3 regions of the Variovorax sp. 05L425 genome follow, and region 1 is predicted to be linked to each of the others. Evidence: riboswitches for the same ligand, from Rfam matches in the RefSeq annotation. Region 1 holds a riboswitch; each other region holds the start of a gene.
What was found. A riboswitch is a leader RNA that binds a small molecule or an ion and turns the genes downstream of it on or off. The one in region 1 is predicted to bind thiamine pyrophosphate.
Positions count from the first base shown of each region.

Region 2: linked by a shared signal. The riboswitch ahead of AC1DN9_RS17890 (purine-cytosine permease family protein) and the one ahead of thiC (phosphomethylpyrimidine synthase ThiC) in region 1 are both predicted to bind thiamine pyrophosphate.
Region 3: linked by a shared signal. The riboswitch ahead of AC1DN9_RS22635 (LuxE/PaaK family acyltransferase) and the one ahead of thiC (phosphomethylpyrimidine synthase ThiC) in region 1 are both predicted to bind thiamine pyrophosphate.

Region 1 is NZ_JBFTNY010000029.1:32,385-37,009, forward strand. Features, by position in the region: gene AC1DN9_RS25645 (HAD family hydrolase) at 1-106, opposite strand, end outside; gene thiC (phosphomethylpyrimidine synthase ThiC) at 140-2,026, opposite strand; TPP riboswitch at 2,108-2,213, opposite strand; gene AC1DN9_RS25655 (VTT domain-containing protein) at 2,241-3,206, opposite strand; gene AC1DN9_RS25660 (DUF3047 domain-containing protein) at 3,246-4,064, opposite strand; gene AC1DN9_RS25665 (YchJ family protein) at 4,263-4,625, opposite strand, start outside.
Region 2 is NZ_JBFTNY010000015.1:67,414-72,038, reverse strand. Features, by position in the region: gene AC1DN9_RS17910 (sulfate adenylyltransferase subunit 1) at 1-322, shown strand, start outside; gene fdxA (ferredoxin FdxA) at 365-694, shown strand; gene AC1DN9_RS17900 (NAD(P)/FAD-dependent oxidoreductase) at 652-1,716, shown strand; gene AC1DN9_RS17895 (phosphatase PAP2 family protein) at 1,751-2,317, shown strand; TPP riboswitch at 2,317-2,422, shown strand; gene AC1DN9_RS17890 (purine-cytosine permease family protein) at 2,498-3,835, shown strand; gene thiD (bifunctional hydroxymethylpyrimidine kinase/phosphomethylpyrimidine kinase) at 3,780-4,625, opposite strand.
Region 3 is NZ_JBFTNY010000021.1:113,270-117,894, forward strand. Features, by position in the region: gene AC1DN9_RS22610 (aldo/keto reductase) at 1-765, opposite strand, end outside; partial or broken gene AC1DN9_RS22615 (transposase) at 830-940, opposite strand; gene AC1DN9_RS22620 (hypothetical protein) at 1,212-1,382, opposite strand; gene AC1DN9_RS22625 (hypothetical protein) at 1,552-1,758, opposite strand; gene AC1DN9_RS22630 (N-acetyltransferase family protein) at 1,770-2,075, opposite strand; TPP riboswitch at 2,231-2,324, shown strand; gene AC1DN9_RS22635 (LuxE/PaaK family acyltransferase) at 2,393-3,505, shown strand; gene AC1DN9_RS22640 (acyl-CoA reductase) at 3,502-4,625, shown strand, end outside.

The sequences.
Region 1 (4,625 bases):
CCAGTTCGCCGAGCATTTCGGCGAGGACGCGGTTGGTGATGGGTTCGGAGTCGACGAGGACGCCGTCACAGTCAAAGAGGACGGCGTCGAAGGGGATGGAATTCATGGGGGGCCATCCTATCAACGAACCCCCGTACGGTCATTCCGCCTTGCTGTGTATCGGTATGTACATCTCGCCGCCCGCGGCCTTGAACTCGGCCGACTTGCCGGCCATGCCGTCGTCCACCGCCCGCGCCTCGTCGATACCCTTCTGCGCCGCATATTCGCGGACTTCCTGGGTGATCTTCATCGAGCAGAATTTGGGGCCGCACATCGAGCAGAAGTGGGCGACCTTGCTGCTGTCCTTCGGCAGCGTCTCGTCGTGGAATTCGCGCGCGGTGTCGGGGTCGAGGCCGAGGTTGAATTGGTCCTGCCAGCGGAAGTCGAAGCGGGCCTGGGAGAGCGCGTCGTCGCGCGCCCGCGCGCCCGGATGGCCCTTGGCCACGTCCGCGGCGTGCGCCGCGATCTTGTACGCAATGATCCCCTGCTTCACATCGTCGCGGTCGGGCAGCCCGAGATGCTCCTTGGGCGTGACGTAGCACAGCATCGCGGTGCCGAACCAGCCGATCATCGCGGCACCGATCGCACTGGCGATGTGGTCGTAGCCGGGCGCGATGTCGATGGTCAGCGGGCCGAGCGTGTAGAACGGCGCTTCATGGCAGTGCTTGAGCTGCTCGTCCATGTTGGCCTGGATGAGATGCATCGGCACGTGGCCCGGGCCTTCGATCATGGTCTGCACGTCGTGCTTCCACGCGATCTGCGTGAGCTCGCCGAGCGTGCGCAGTTCGGCGAACTGGGCTTCGTCGTTCGCATCCGATGCGCATCCCGGGCGCAGGCCGTCGCCGAGCGAGAAGCTCACGTCGTAGGCCTTCATGATGTCGCAGATGTCTTCGAAGTGCGTGTAGAGGAAGCTTTCCTTGTGGTGCGCGATGCACCACTTGGCCATGATCGATCCGCCGCGCGAGACGATGCCGGTGCGGCGGTCCGCCGTGAGGTGGATGAAGGGCAGGCGCAGCCCCGCATGGATGGTGAAGTAGTCGACGCCCTGCTCGGCCTGCTCGATGAGCGTGTCGCGGTAGATCTCCCAGGTGAGGTCTTCGGCGACGCCGCCGACCTTCTCGAGCGCCTGGTAGATGGGCACCGTGCCGATCGGGACCGGGCTGTTGCGCACGATCCAGTCGCGCGTGGTGTGGATGTTGCGGCCGGTGGAAAGATCCATCACGTTATCCGCGCCCCAGCGGATGGCCCAGACGAGCTTCTCGACCTCTTCCTCGATGCTGGAGGTCACGGCCGAATTGCCGATGTTGGCGTTGATCTTGACCTTGAAGTTGCGGCCGATGCCCATCGGCTCGACTTCGGGGTGGTTGATGTTGGCCGGGATGATGGCGCGGCCGCGTGCGACTTCGTCGCGCACGAACTCGGTCGTGATGATCTTCGGGATGCTCGCACCCATCGGGTTGCCGGCCAGGCGCTTTTCGCGCGCGGCGTCGGCGAGATATTCGGCCATCCACTCGCGGCGGCCGTTCTCGCGGAGGGCCACGTATTCCATCTCGGGCGTGACGATGCCGCGGCGTGCGTAGTGCATCTGCGTGACGTTGCCGCCCGCCTTGGCGCGGCGCGGCGTGCGCTGCAGTGCGGCGGCGCCGGCGCGCAGTTCGGCGATGCGCTGGGCATCGCGGTCGGCGTTGGTGGCGCCATCGTCGAGCGCCAGGTGCAGGCGGCCTTCGTAACTTTCGGTGTCGCTGCGTTCGGCGATCCACGCGTCACGCACGCCGGGAAGGCCGCGTCGCACGTCGATGTCGGCGGCTGGATCGGTGTAGGGGCCGGAAGTGTCGTAAAGCGATACGCGCTCGCCGTTGGTGAGCAGCACTTCGCGCACAGGCACGCGCAGATCGGACCGGCTGCCGGTGATCACGCGCTTGGTCGAAGCAGGAAAGGGCTCACGCGTGAGCGTGAGGAGGGAGGCGAACTTGTCGACGGCATTCATGCGGGGCACTCCTGGTTGTGGGACAACGGGTGCTCCGCGATCGCTCCGGGCGGTATCGGTCCATGGAAGACGGACGGGATACCGTGGAGTCGCAGCTCTTCTTACGCTGGTATGAACCAGATCAAGTTCGCGGGTTCGGCCGCTTGGCCATCTCAGTACGCATCTGCGTGCACCCCGGAGCGGGGACGATTCTAGGCCCAGCCCGGGACGGGGATCAAGCAGGATTGACGACGGCCATCGGCGCATCGGCCAACAGAGCCCCTTCGCCGGACTGCGCTGCCCACGCATCCAGGCCGCCAGTGAGCACGCGCACACGGGTCATTCCGGCGGTCCGCAGCACCCGCGCTGCCGCGATGGCGGAGCCGTCGTCGGGGCAGTCGCAGAAGACGACAAGCTCGCGTCCGTCCGTGAATGCATCGAGCCGCTTCGGAAGCTGCTTGAGCGCAATGCCGAGGGCGCCGGGAATGGCGCGATCGTCGAGCGCGCGTGCCTCGTCGGAACGCACGTCGATCAGCGTGAGCCCCGCGCCCGCCGTCAGCGCCGCGCGCAGCGCCGCGACTTCGATGCGCTCGATGTCATCGGAGCGCAAGGCCATGCGACGTTTCTGATAGCGCCACAGCACGAATGCGGCAAGCAGCAGCGCGCAGATCACCGTCGCCGCCACGCCGATGCTGGAAAGCACCGACAACACATCCTGGATGGCGGCGTGGAACACGCGGCCGATCAGCAGGAAGCCCAGCGTCCAGATCAACGCGGCCACGGTCTCGTAGGACAGGAACCGGGTGTTCGACATCCCCAGCGCACCCGCCATCGGCGGCGCAACCACTGACACCCCCGGCACGAACTTCGCCGCGATCAACGACCAGCCGCCCCAGCGACCGATGATGGATTCGCTTTGCCTGACGCACGAGTCAGGCGACAGCGAAATGCGGCACAACAGCCGCATGACGCGATAGCCCCAGCGCCGCCCGGCGATGAACCAGACGCCATCGCCCAGGATGTTGCCGAGCACTGCAGCCACCGTCACCGCCAGGAAAGAGACCTGCCCGCCGACCGTGAGGCCGCCGGCGACGATCAGGAAAGGCACCGCCGGCACCGGCGCACCCAGGCGCGTCGCCAGGGTGGCGACGAACACCAGGGCGGGGCCCTGACTGGCGAGGAGCGCGACGAATTCGTTCATGGCGGGAATATGGCGTTGATCTCAATCGATGGCGGGCCGCTATTGCGCAGGTTTCGCTGCGGCCGGGGCAGGCGCCGCAGCGGGTGCGCCGCGCAGGTCGACGTCGGAAAAATAGGAAATCCCGTGAGCCTTGGTGTTGTCCGCGTCGGCTTGAATCGCGACGCCCACCACGTCCGGCAGCAAATCGCCCGCCTCGCCGCCGAAGGCTCGCTTGTAGTCGGCCTGCAGGTTGCGGCGCTCGGTCAGCCAGCCGCCTGCCTTGTCGGTCGCGCCCGATTCGATCACGTCCATGCGAATGCGCTTGGTGAAGGCGTTGTCGAATTCGCTGCCCTTGCTTTCCTTGACGTCCCAGACGTAGCACAGGGTTTCGGTGGGCACCGCTTCGCCGGTCGAGCCTTTCGCCAGCGCCAGCTTGGTGCGCTCGCCCACCGACAGCCGGTCAGACGGGAAGTCGAAGAAGACACAGATCTTGGCCGCGCCGTCGTCGCCGCCCTTGGTGCGCAGATCGGCACCTTCCACGAATTCCTCGACCTTCCAGCGCCAGGCGAGCGTGGCCTCGTCATTGAGCTGAACCCGCGTGGGATGGACCAGGTTGCCGTAGGACTTGTCGGCATCGACCTTGAGCACCTTCTGGCCATCGAGCTGCGTGATCTCGAACTTCGTCGGCGCCTTGTTGGGCAAGGTCGTGAAGCGCCACGGCGCGGGCGCCTGCGGACCCGGCGCGGTCGAGAACGGCGTCAACACGCCCTCGGCGCGCGCGGCCGAGGCCGCCATGCAGAGCAGCGCGGCCGCAGCAGGCAGCGCCGCCGCGGTGATCGAATGCCGTCCGCGTCCAAACCGGAATCTCGTGTTGTCCATGGCTGGCCTCTATGGCTGGTGGTTGGGAAATGGGCGCCATGCGCCCGCCGACACGGAGTGTGATCCAGGCGCGCCGCAAGATAAATACCCCATCGGGAATCGCTCTGTCTCCCGCCAGCACACAATCGCCCGGCGCTACGTCATCGATAGCACCATCCGCAGGCGCTACGCCAGCGCCGGCTTCATCGACCCGATCGGTCAGCCCAGGTCGCCGTCGACGTAGAACCAGCGATCGTGGGCCCCGTCGATTTCGCGGACGAAGCGGCTGCGCTCGTGCAGCCGGGTCGCCACGCCGGCGCTGCTGCGCTGGCGGGCGACGAATTCGACCTCCGCATGGTCGGCGTCGAGCACCGAGCGCGAGCGCACATCGAGGCCAAGCCATTTGACGCCCACCTCGAAACTGACCGTTGCCGGACGCGTCGAGGGGTGCCAGGTCGCAAGCAGGTAGTCGGCGCGCTCGCGGACGAAGGCCGTGTAGCGCGAGCGCATGAGCGATTCGGCGTCGGGGGCCGGCGTATTGTCGAAATCGTCGACGTAGCGACCGCAGCACTGGCCGTAGAC
Region 2 (4,625 bases), on a different contig from region 1:
CGAGATCACGGCCACCATTGCCTGGCTCGACGACGAACCGCTCGTGGCGGGCCGCGTCTACTGGGCGCTCCAGGGCCATCGCTGGGTCAAGGCGAAGGTCGCGCGCATCGTGGATCGCGTCAACATCACGACGCTGGATTGCGAGCCGACCGACCATCTTGAAGCCAACGCGATCGGCGACGTGGTGCTCAGCCTGCAGCAGCCGCTGGCGGTGCTGCCCTTCACGCAATCGCGTGCGCTCGGCTCGCTGATCCTGGTCGATACCGCGTCGCACCGGACCTCCGCGGCGGTGCTCGTGCGCCCAGCCCCCACAAAGGCCTAAAATTCCCGGTTTTTCCGCTTACCTTCCCGCTTTGCAACAACCATGACCCACGTCGTCTCCGAATCCTGCATCCGCTGCAAATACACCGATTGCGTTGACGTGTGTCCGGTCGATTGCTTCCGTGAAGGGCCGAACATGCTGGTGATCGACCCCGACGAGTGCATCGACTGCGCGGTCTGCATCCCCGAATGCCCGGTCAATGCGATCTACGCCGAGGAAGACCTCCCCGGCGACCAGCTCGCCTTCATCAAGCTCAATGCCGAGCTGGCCCTGGCCGATGGCTGGAAAAGCATCACCAAGCGCAAGCCTGCCCTGCCTGACGCCGAAGAGTGGAAAGACAAGACCGGCAAGATCTCGGAGCTGGTGCGCTGAGCACGCAACAAGCCCCCATCGAAACAGACGCGCTGATCATCGGCGCCGGCCCGGTCGGGCTGTTCCAGGTCTTCCAACTCGGCCTGCTCGAAATCTCCTGCCACATCGTCGACGCACTGCCCCGAGCCGGCGGCCAGTGCGTCGAGCTCTATGGCGACAAGCCGATCTACGACATTCCGGGCACGCCGGTCACCAGCGGGCGGGGCCTTTCGGAGTCGCTGTTGCAGCAGATCGCGCCTTTCAAGCCTCAATTCCATTTTGGCGAGCAGGTTTCGACCCTCGCGCGACAGGATGACGGTCGGTTTCTGCTGACCACGTCCCGACATACGGCATTTCTCGCCAGGACGGTCTTCATTGCCGCCGGTGTCGGCGCCTTCGTGCCCAAACGCATCGCCGTCGAAGGCATCGAACAGCTGGAAGGCACGAAGCTTTTCTACCACCCCGATGATTTCGACCGCTTTACCGGCCAGACCGTGGTGGTCAACGGCGGCGACGGTGCCGCGCTCGAGGCCGCGCTGGCGCTCACGCCGATCGCAAGGCAGGTCACGCTGCTTCATCGGCGAGATGTCTTCCAGGCCGAAGATGCCACCGTCGCCGCCTTGCGCGAACGCGTCGCGGCAGGTGCGATACGCCTCGCCATCGGCCAGCCTTCCGCGTTCGACGATGCCGGCCTGCGGATCATCACGCCGGACGCGCAGGCTCAATCCCTCCCTTTCGATGCCCTCATCGGCTGCCTCGGCATCTCGCCACGCCTCGGCGCCATCGCGGACTGGGGCCTGGAACTGGTTCGCAAGCAGTTGCCTGTCGACACCGAAAAGTACGAAACGCGCGAACGAGGCATCTTCGCGGTTGGCGACATCAACACCTATCCGGGCAAGAAGAAGCTGATCGTGTGCGGCTTTCACGAAGCGACGCTGGCTGCCTGGGGCGCGACGGCCATCGTCTTCCCGGACAAGTCGATCCCGCTGCAATACACGACGACCAGCACGCGGTTGCACACGCTGCTCGGCGTCAAGCATTGAACGGAGCCTGGTCCGTACAGCTACCATGCCCGGCATGCAGGAGTTGAACGTCGCGCTTTTTCACTGGCTGGCGGCCGGCAACACGCCTCATCCGCAGATCCTGTGGATTGCATCGCTGCTGGCCACCGGCACGGTCTGGTTGTGTGTGGCCCTGATCGCCTGGGCCGCGTGGCGGCAACCGTCGCAGTGGAAATACCTCGTTGCAACTCTGGTTGCGGCCCTCGCGGCCTCGATGCTGGCGCATGCCGTGGCCAGCGCCATCAACATGCCCCGGCCTTTCATTGCGGGCTTGAGCCCGGCCTACATCGAGCACGGCGCCCGTGGCTCGATGCCGAGTACGCATGCGACGGTCATGTTTACTGTCGGGTTGATCCTCTGTCTGCGGCCGGGACTGCGCATCGTAGGGCTTGCCATCCTCCTGATCGGGTTTGTCACGGGCTGGGCGCGCATTTATGTGGGTGTGCATTTTCCGTTGGACATCCTCGGGGGATTCGTTTTGGCCATGGCGATCGCCGCGGTGTTCTGGGCGCTGGTGAAGCTGTCCCATCGTTTCACCGATCCGTCACACAGTTCTACAATCCGACCTGCTTCGCCAGATTGAAGCAACGCTAGGGGTGCCGGTTCGCCGTTTCGGTGTGCCGGCTGAGAGAGTCCCTTTGAACCTGACTGAGGTAATCCTCGCGCAGGGAAGCTGGTCCGGCGGCCGCCACGTTTTCTCGCGTGACGGTCTTGCCGCCGTGGCCTCGCCCACCTGCCAAACAATTTGCATTGGAGCAAATGGATGGCAAACACAAGCAACGAGCAGACGCCGGCTGGCGCCAATGAGGCGCTGACGCCGCTGCGCGAATCCGGACGCGTCTTCCGGTGGCACGACCATATGGCGCTGTGGTTCAGCCTCGGCGTCGGTCTGCTGGTCATGCAGATCGGGGCCTACCTGGTGCCTGCGGTCGGCACGAAGGATGCGGCCATCGCGATCGTGCTGGGCTCTTGCATTGGCGCGGGACTGCTGGCATGGACCGCACGCGTCGGCTGCGAAAGCGGGCTCGCCAGCGCGGGCCTGATGCACGCGACCTACGGCAGCGCGTTTGCCCGCCTGCCCGTCGTGTTGAACATCGTGCAGCTGATCGGTTGGACCACCTTCGAAGTCGTGATCATGCGTGAAGGCACGCAAGCCATCGGCAGGCAGGCGTTCGGCTGGTCGCTCGACGGCCAGTTCGGCTCTGTGGTCACGACGCTGGTCTGGGGCGCCGTGCTGCTGGCACTGCTGTCGGGTTCGATGGTCAAGCTCGTGCGGCGCTTCGTGAGTCGCTTCGGGTTGCCGCTGGTCGTGCTGTCGCTGGTGTGGCTGAGCTGGCAGTTCGCCACGCGCATTCATGCGAAGGGACTGGAATCGTTCTGGACGCGTCCGGGTGACGGCAGCATGAGCATGTTCGGCGCGCTCGACCTCGTCATTGCCATGCCGGTCTCGTGGCTCCCGCTGGTGGCCGACTATGCGCGTCACGGCAAGCGCAGCACGGGCGGCCTGGGCGGCGCATTCGGCGGCACCTGGTTCGGCTACGCGGTCGCCAACATCTGGTGCTATGCGCTGGGCGTGATGGTCGTGAGCGTGGCAGAGCCCGGCACGGACATGCTCGCCGCATTGCTGCTGGCGCAGGGCGGGCTGGTTGCGCTGGGCCTGATCCTGGTCGACGAGCTCGACAACGCCTATGGCGACGTCTACTCGGGCTCCGTCTCGGCCCACAGCCTGATGCCGCGCTGGAGCATTCGTCGCTGGGGATTGCTGCTCGCCGCAGTCTGCATCGCCTTCGCCCTGGTCTTGCCAATGCACTCGCTCGAACCGTTCCTGTTGCTGCTGAGCTCGGTGTTCGTGCCGCTCTACGGCGTGATTCTCGGGCGGCTCGGCATGGGCACGGTCTTGGAGTCAGTGGGAACGCGACGCGTGGACTGGGCCGCAGCCGCGATCTGGATCGCCGGCATCGTGGTCTATCACGCCTGCGCCGCCTGGGCGCCGCAATGGGGATCTGCGCTGCCGACCTTGGCGATCACTTTCGTGCTTGCGTGGATCACGCGGCCCGCGCCGGAAGGCGGAACGTCGGCACTGGCGCAAAGCCGTGGTTGAGCGGTCCATGACCAGCGCCGACCTGGACGTCTGCACCGGCCGCCATGGCGGCGACAACATACTCGCGCGCGCGCTCGACAGCCTGCGGCAGCGCATAGCCGAGCGCCAGGTGCGACGCGATGGCCGAAGACAGTGTGCAGCCCGTGCCATGAAGATTGCGGCTGACGATGCGCGTCGAGGCGAGGCGCAACCGGTCGCCGTTGGCCTGCGCCAGCAGATCGACCACATCGACGCCCGGGAGATGCCCGCCCTTCAGCAGGACGGCACTCGTTCCGAGCGCCAACAGTTCGCTCGCCGCATCGTCCAGCGCATCGACGCCGTCGATCGGATGGCCGATCAGCAGCGCTGCTTCGTCGAGATTGGGCGTCACCACCACTGCACGCGGGAAGAGTTCGCGGACCAGTACCTGGACTGTTTCAGCCGCGATCAATCGGTCTCCGCTGGTGGCTACCATCACCGGATCAAGCACGACGTTAGGCAGCTTGTAGTGATCGATGGCCCATGCCACGACTTCGACGATCTCGGGCGCATGCAGCATGCCGAGCTTGACTGCATCGACGCCGATGTCCTCGACCACCGCCTGGATCTGCGCTTTCAGGAAGGCCGGCGGCACGCCATGGATGCCCGAAACGCCGAGCGTGTTCTGCGCAGTCAACGCGGTGATGGCCGTCATGCCGTAGCAACCCAGCGCCGAGAAAGTCTTGAGATCGGCCTGGATGCCTGCGCCGCCACCGCTGTCGGAGCCAGCGATCGAAAGCACACGCGCATAGCGGGAAAATGCATTGGTCAT
Region 3 (4,625 bases), on a different contig from region 1:
GGCGCCGGGCACGGCGCCGGTTGCGAGGATGCCGGAATTGAACACACCTGCGAGCATGACGCCGATGTTCTTTTCGAGCGCCAGCGGCAGGAATTCGTCCAATGCGTTCTGGATCAGCAATGAGTAACGGCCAGCCAGTATCGCCACATCGAAGTCGCCGGCCTTCGCGAACTTCACCGAGACGTCGGACTCGTTGATGCCGAATCCGATGGCTGCGACGGTCTTCTCACTGCGCAGCCTGTCGAGCGCCTTGTAGGCGCCCTCCATCGCCTCCTTGAAGCGCACTGGCGCATCGACCGGCCCGTGCGTCCACACGTCGCAATCGTGGATCAGCAGGATATCCAGGCGGTCCAGCCCGGTGCGCAGCAGGGACTGTTCGACGGAGCGCATCGTGCCGTCGTAGGAATAGTCAAAGCGCGCCGCATGCGGATGGCCGCCGGCAAAGCCAGGCGAGAAAACGTCCGGGTTTTTCGGCGGCGGCTTGGAGAAGGCGTCCATGATGCGGCCGATCTTGGTCGACAAGATCACGTCCTGCCGCGGTATGTGGCGCAGGCCTGCACCGACGCGTGCTTCGGCGAGCCCGTTGCCGTAGTGCGGCGAGGTGTCGAACACACGCACTCCGCCGGCGTACGCCTGTTCGATAGTGACGATGCAGGTTTTCTCGTCGAGCAATTCGTACAGGTCGCCCATGGGGGCAGTGCCGAGGCCTAGGGCCGAGAAGGCGAGTTCCGTTCCGTTGCGAGTCGTGAATTGACGTGACTTCAATGCATGTCTCCTAGGATTGCGAGTGGAATTCCCCGAGCAAAGCATAGCGCGTCCATCTGACAGCGTTCACGCCAACAGCGACTATTGCCGCCACGCTCACGATGCGCCCGGCCTCGCGTGTCTTCACGTAGGTGGCGTCGATCCACAGGTAGGGCCAGTCCCCCTCGATCTGGCGCAGATATTGCACCTGGAGGAATCACTGCGCGCGAGAATCGGCGGGCAGGAGGCGAAGCGGCAGCACGAAGGGAACGTCTTGAGCGCGTCGCGCTCAAATCACGAAGGTTGCAAGTACGCCGATTCTGCAAAGGTCGGCGGCTCTCCAGAGCCATCCTGGTGGACCACCCACCGATGGCTCTCTTTTTTGCTGAAGTTCAAATCTCAGGCGCTGGTAGCCTCTGCTGACGTTGCCGCCCTGCGATGCACGTCTGCCGGACTTCAAGCCAAGCTCAATAGCGATAAGGATTGTTGGGACGGCGATCGTACCGGTCGGGCACGCCATCGCCGTCGCGGTCCATGTAGGCGCCGCCGCGCGGCGGCGGCGGACGGTAGTTGTCGTACGGCGCGACGATGCAGCCGGACAAGGTCAATGCGGCGATAACGAGTGCGAGGCTTTTCATCTGGGTCTCCTTGGGTTGGCGATTCCATCGTCGAGCGCTCCTGTGTCGGTCCCGTGTCGTCAGCACGCAGAAGCGTGAAGCACAGTTACCGGATGTCCGCTTCGGCCTCTGGCCCCGCTCCGCCCTTGCATTGGCGCGCCTCCGAAGATGATGGCGTCCAATTGCTGGGTCAGGAAAGGAGAGAAACCGGAGCCGTGCGAACGCTCGGGGTCGCAAACTCACGGCCGACCATCGCTTTGGCGAACAGGTAGTTGCGGCGGCCGCGCTCCGAGAGTTGATCCATGTTCACCCGGCCTGCCGAGTCGCACGCGAAGGCGAACCCGCGACCCTGGTTGAAGAGAGACCGAAACCACAGCTCGAAGCGCTTGATATGCATGGATTGGGAAGTCATGACGGCCTCTGAAGATCCAGGCGAAGCGTGGTCACGGTGCCCGACAGACGCAGTGCAGCGAATCCAAATCGCCGAGCGAGCGCCAGCACGCCTGTATTGGTCGCGAGCGCATGCCCGCTCACCTTGCGAAGACCGTATCTGCGCGCCGCGGCGATAAGGCGTGACATCAGTTCGCGTCCCAGTCCGAGCCCCTGCCAGGCATCAGCCACCACGATGGCGAAGTCCGCCTCCTGCTGCGACTCCACCACGAAGCGGGCGACGTCACCGTTGCACCTCGTCAACCTGACGACCTTGGGGCTCAAGGCAAGCGGCCTGACGCCCTCCGCCCTCTTTGAAGGCGAGAAGGACGACGACCCTCGAATCCGCACGTGGGCGCTGACAACGCTGCCAAGCCCCGCTCGACGTTCCGGCGGGTTTGGAATTCGGCGCTGCGGCAACCGCGGATACGGATAAAATCCGCGATGCTCCGGGGTGCACGCAACAGTGCTGAGATTCAAACCCGCGAACTTGAACCGGTTAGGACCGGCGGAAGAAGAGCAGTTGCTTTGATCATCGGCGAATCCTGCCGACATCGAAGCGGCCCTCGGAGCACCCGTTTCACGGTCACGAAGAAGGCCTCATGCACAACTCCTCTGCGAAACAACCTGCGCCCATGGCGGCAGCCGACGAAATGGTCGCTGACGTCCTCGCCTTCATTGCGCAAGACGGTTGCACCGACGCCGACTTCGATCGTCTGGCGTTACGGCTGTTCGCCTACCAGTACGCCAACAACCAGCCGTACCGGCGCTTCTGCCAGCGGCGCGGCGCGACCCTGCGAAGCGTGAAGCGCTGGAGCGACATCCCGGCAGTGCCGATCGATGCCTTCAAGGAACTGGCGCTGCGCTGCGAGCCGCCGGCCGCAACAGATCGGGTCTTCATGACCAGCGGCACCACCCGCAGCGAGGTCAAGGGCCGTCACTTCCATCCGACGCTGGCGGTCTACGACCGCTCGATGATCCGCAACTTCTCGCAGCGCTTCATGCAGGGGCAAGGCCGGATGCAAATGGGCATCCTGTTCCCCACCGAGACCGTGCTGCCCAATTCCTCGCTCGCCCACTATCTGGCGCTGGCACGGGACGCCTTCGGAACCGCGGAGAGCCGTTACTTCATGAGCCCGCAGGGATTGGACCTCCAGGGGCTCTGCGAGGCCCTGTCGGATGCACAGCATCGCGGCGAGCCCTTTGCGCTGCTCGGCGCAAGCTACAGCTTCGTGCACCTGATCGACGAGCTCAAACAGCGCGGCCTGTCGTTCCGCCTGCCGGCGGGCAGCCGAGTGCTGGACACCGGCGGCTACAAGGGACAGTCGCGCGATCTGCCGCTCGACACCTTCTATGCGGAGCTGTCCACGTTGCTCGGCATCGAGCGATCGGACTGCATCAACATGTACGGCATGACCGAGCTGAGCACGCAGTTCTACGATGCAGGCAATGCATCGGTACCCTCGGTCAAGTCCGGCCCGCACTGGATCCGCTCTCGCCTGATCGACCCGCTCACAGGCCGCGAAGTCGAGCCTTCCGAGCGCGGGATACTGGTCCACTGCGATCTCGCCAATTTCAATTCGGTGACCACCATCCTGACCGAGGACGTGGGCTTGGCGGCGGACGGCGGCTTCCTGCTGCTGGGTCGCGCCGAGGGCGCGCAAGCCAAGGGCTGCTCGCTGGCGGTGGAGGAATTCATCCGGGCGGCCGCATGACGACGCTGCATGCGACCGCCGGCTACCTGCCGGGCCTCGCGCCGGCGGACGTGCAGTGGCAGGCCCTGAACTTCGAATCGGGCCCGACCCGACTGGAGGTCGCCGTGCCCGTGTTGAGCCCGGATCAGATGCGCGCCCTCGCCGTCCGCGTCGGGCAGGCCAGCCGTCGCCATCTGAAGACCATGACCGTGTCCGGGATCGTGGACGTGGTCGATCGCGCGATGGCCCGCCTGCTGGACCCGGCCGACCCCTACCGGAGGGAGCTCGACCAACTGTTGCCGATCGTCGGCGGCTACGACGCCGAGATGGTCCGCCTGGGCCTCACGGCATTCTTCAAGACCTTTCGCGCGCCGCAGCTGCATCGCTTCGTCGCCGAGGATTTCGCCAACCCCAAGTTGCTGGACGAATTCCAGCCACGCCCAAAGGGCGGCGCGGCAAAGGCCTTCGGGCCGGAGTTGCTGGTCCACAGCTGGGCCGGCAACGTGCCGGCCATTCCGCTCTGGAGCCTGGTCTGCGGGCTGCTCGTGAAGGCCGGCAACATCGGCAAGCTGCCCAGCGCGGAGCCGCTGTTCGCGGGCCTGTTCGCGCGGCTGCTGGCCGAAGTCCACCCTCCCCTCGCCGATTGTGTGGCCGTGGTGTGGTGGAAAGGCGGCGAAGAGGAACAGGCGGCGGCCCTGTATGCCGAGGCGGACACGGTGCTGGCCTATGGTGGCAACGATTCGCTGGAGCAGATCCGGCGCCAATTGCCGGTCACGACGCGTTTCCTGCCCTACGGCCACAAGCTGGGCTTCGGCCTGGTCAGCGCCTCGGCGCTCGACTCCCTGCGCGCGCCGGCGACGGCACGCCTGGCCGCCTGGGACGTGATGCGCTATGACCAGCAAGGCTGCTACTCCCCCCATGTCTACTACGTCGAACGAGGCGGCAGGGTGTCGCCGCGTCAGTTCGCGCAGTACCTCGCGAGCGAGCTCGCCAACCTGCAGGACCGCTTTCCGCGCCGGGCCCTCGCGCTGGAAGATTCGGCTGCGGTCGCCGGCTGGCGCCAGGGCATCGAGCTTCACGCGGTGGCAGCGGGCGTCGGGTTCGGCGACGAGCTGATCGGCGAGGATGGTGCGGCCTTCGG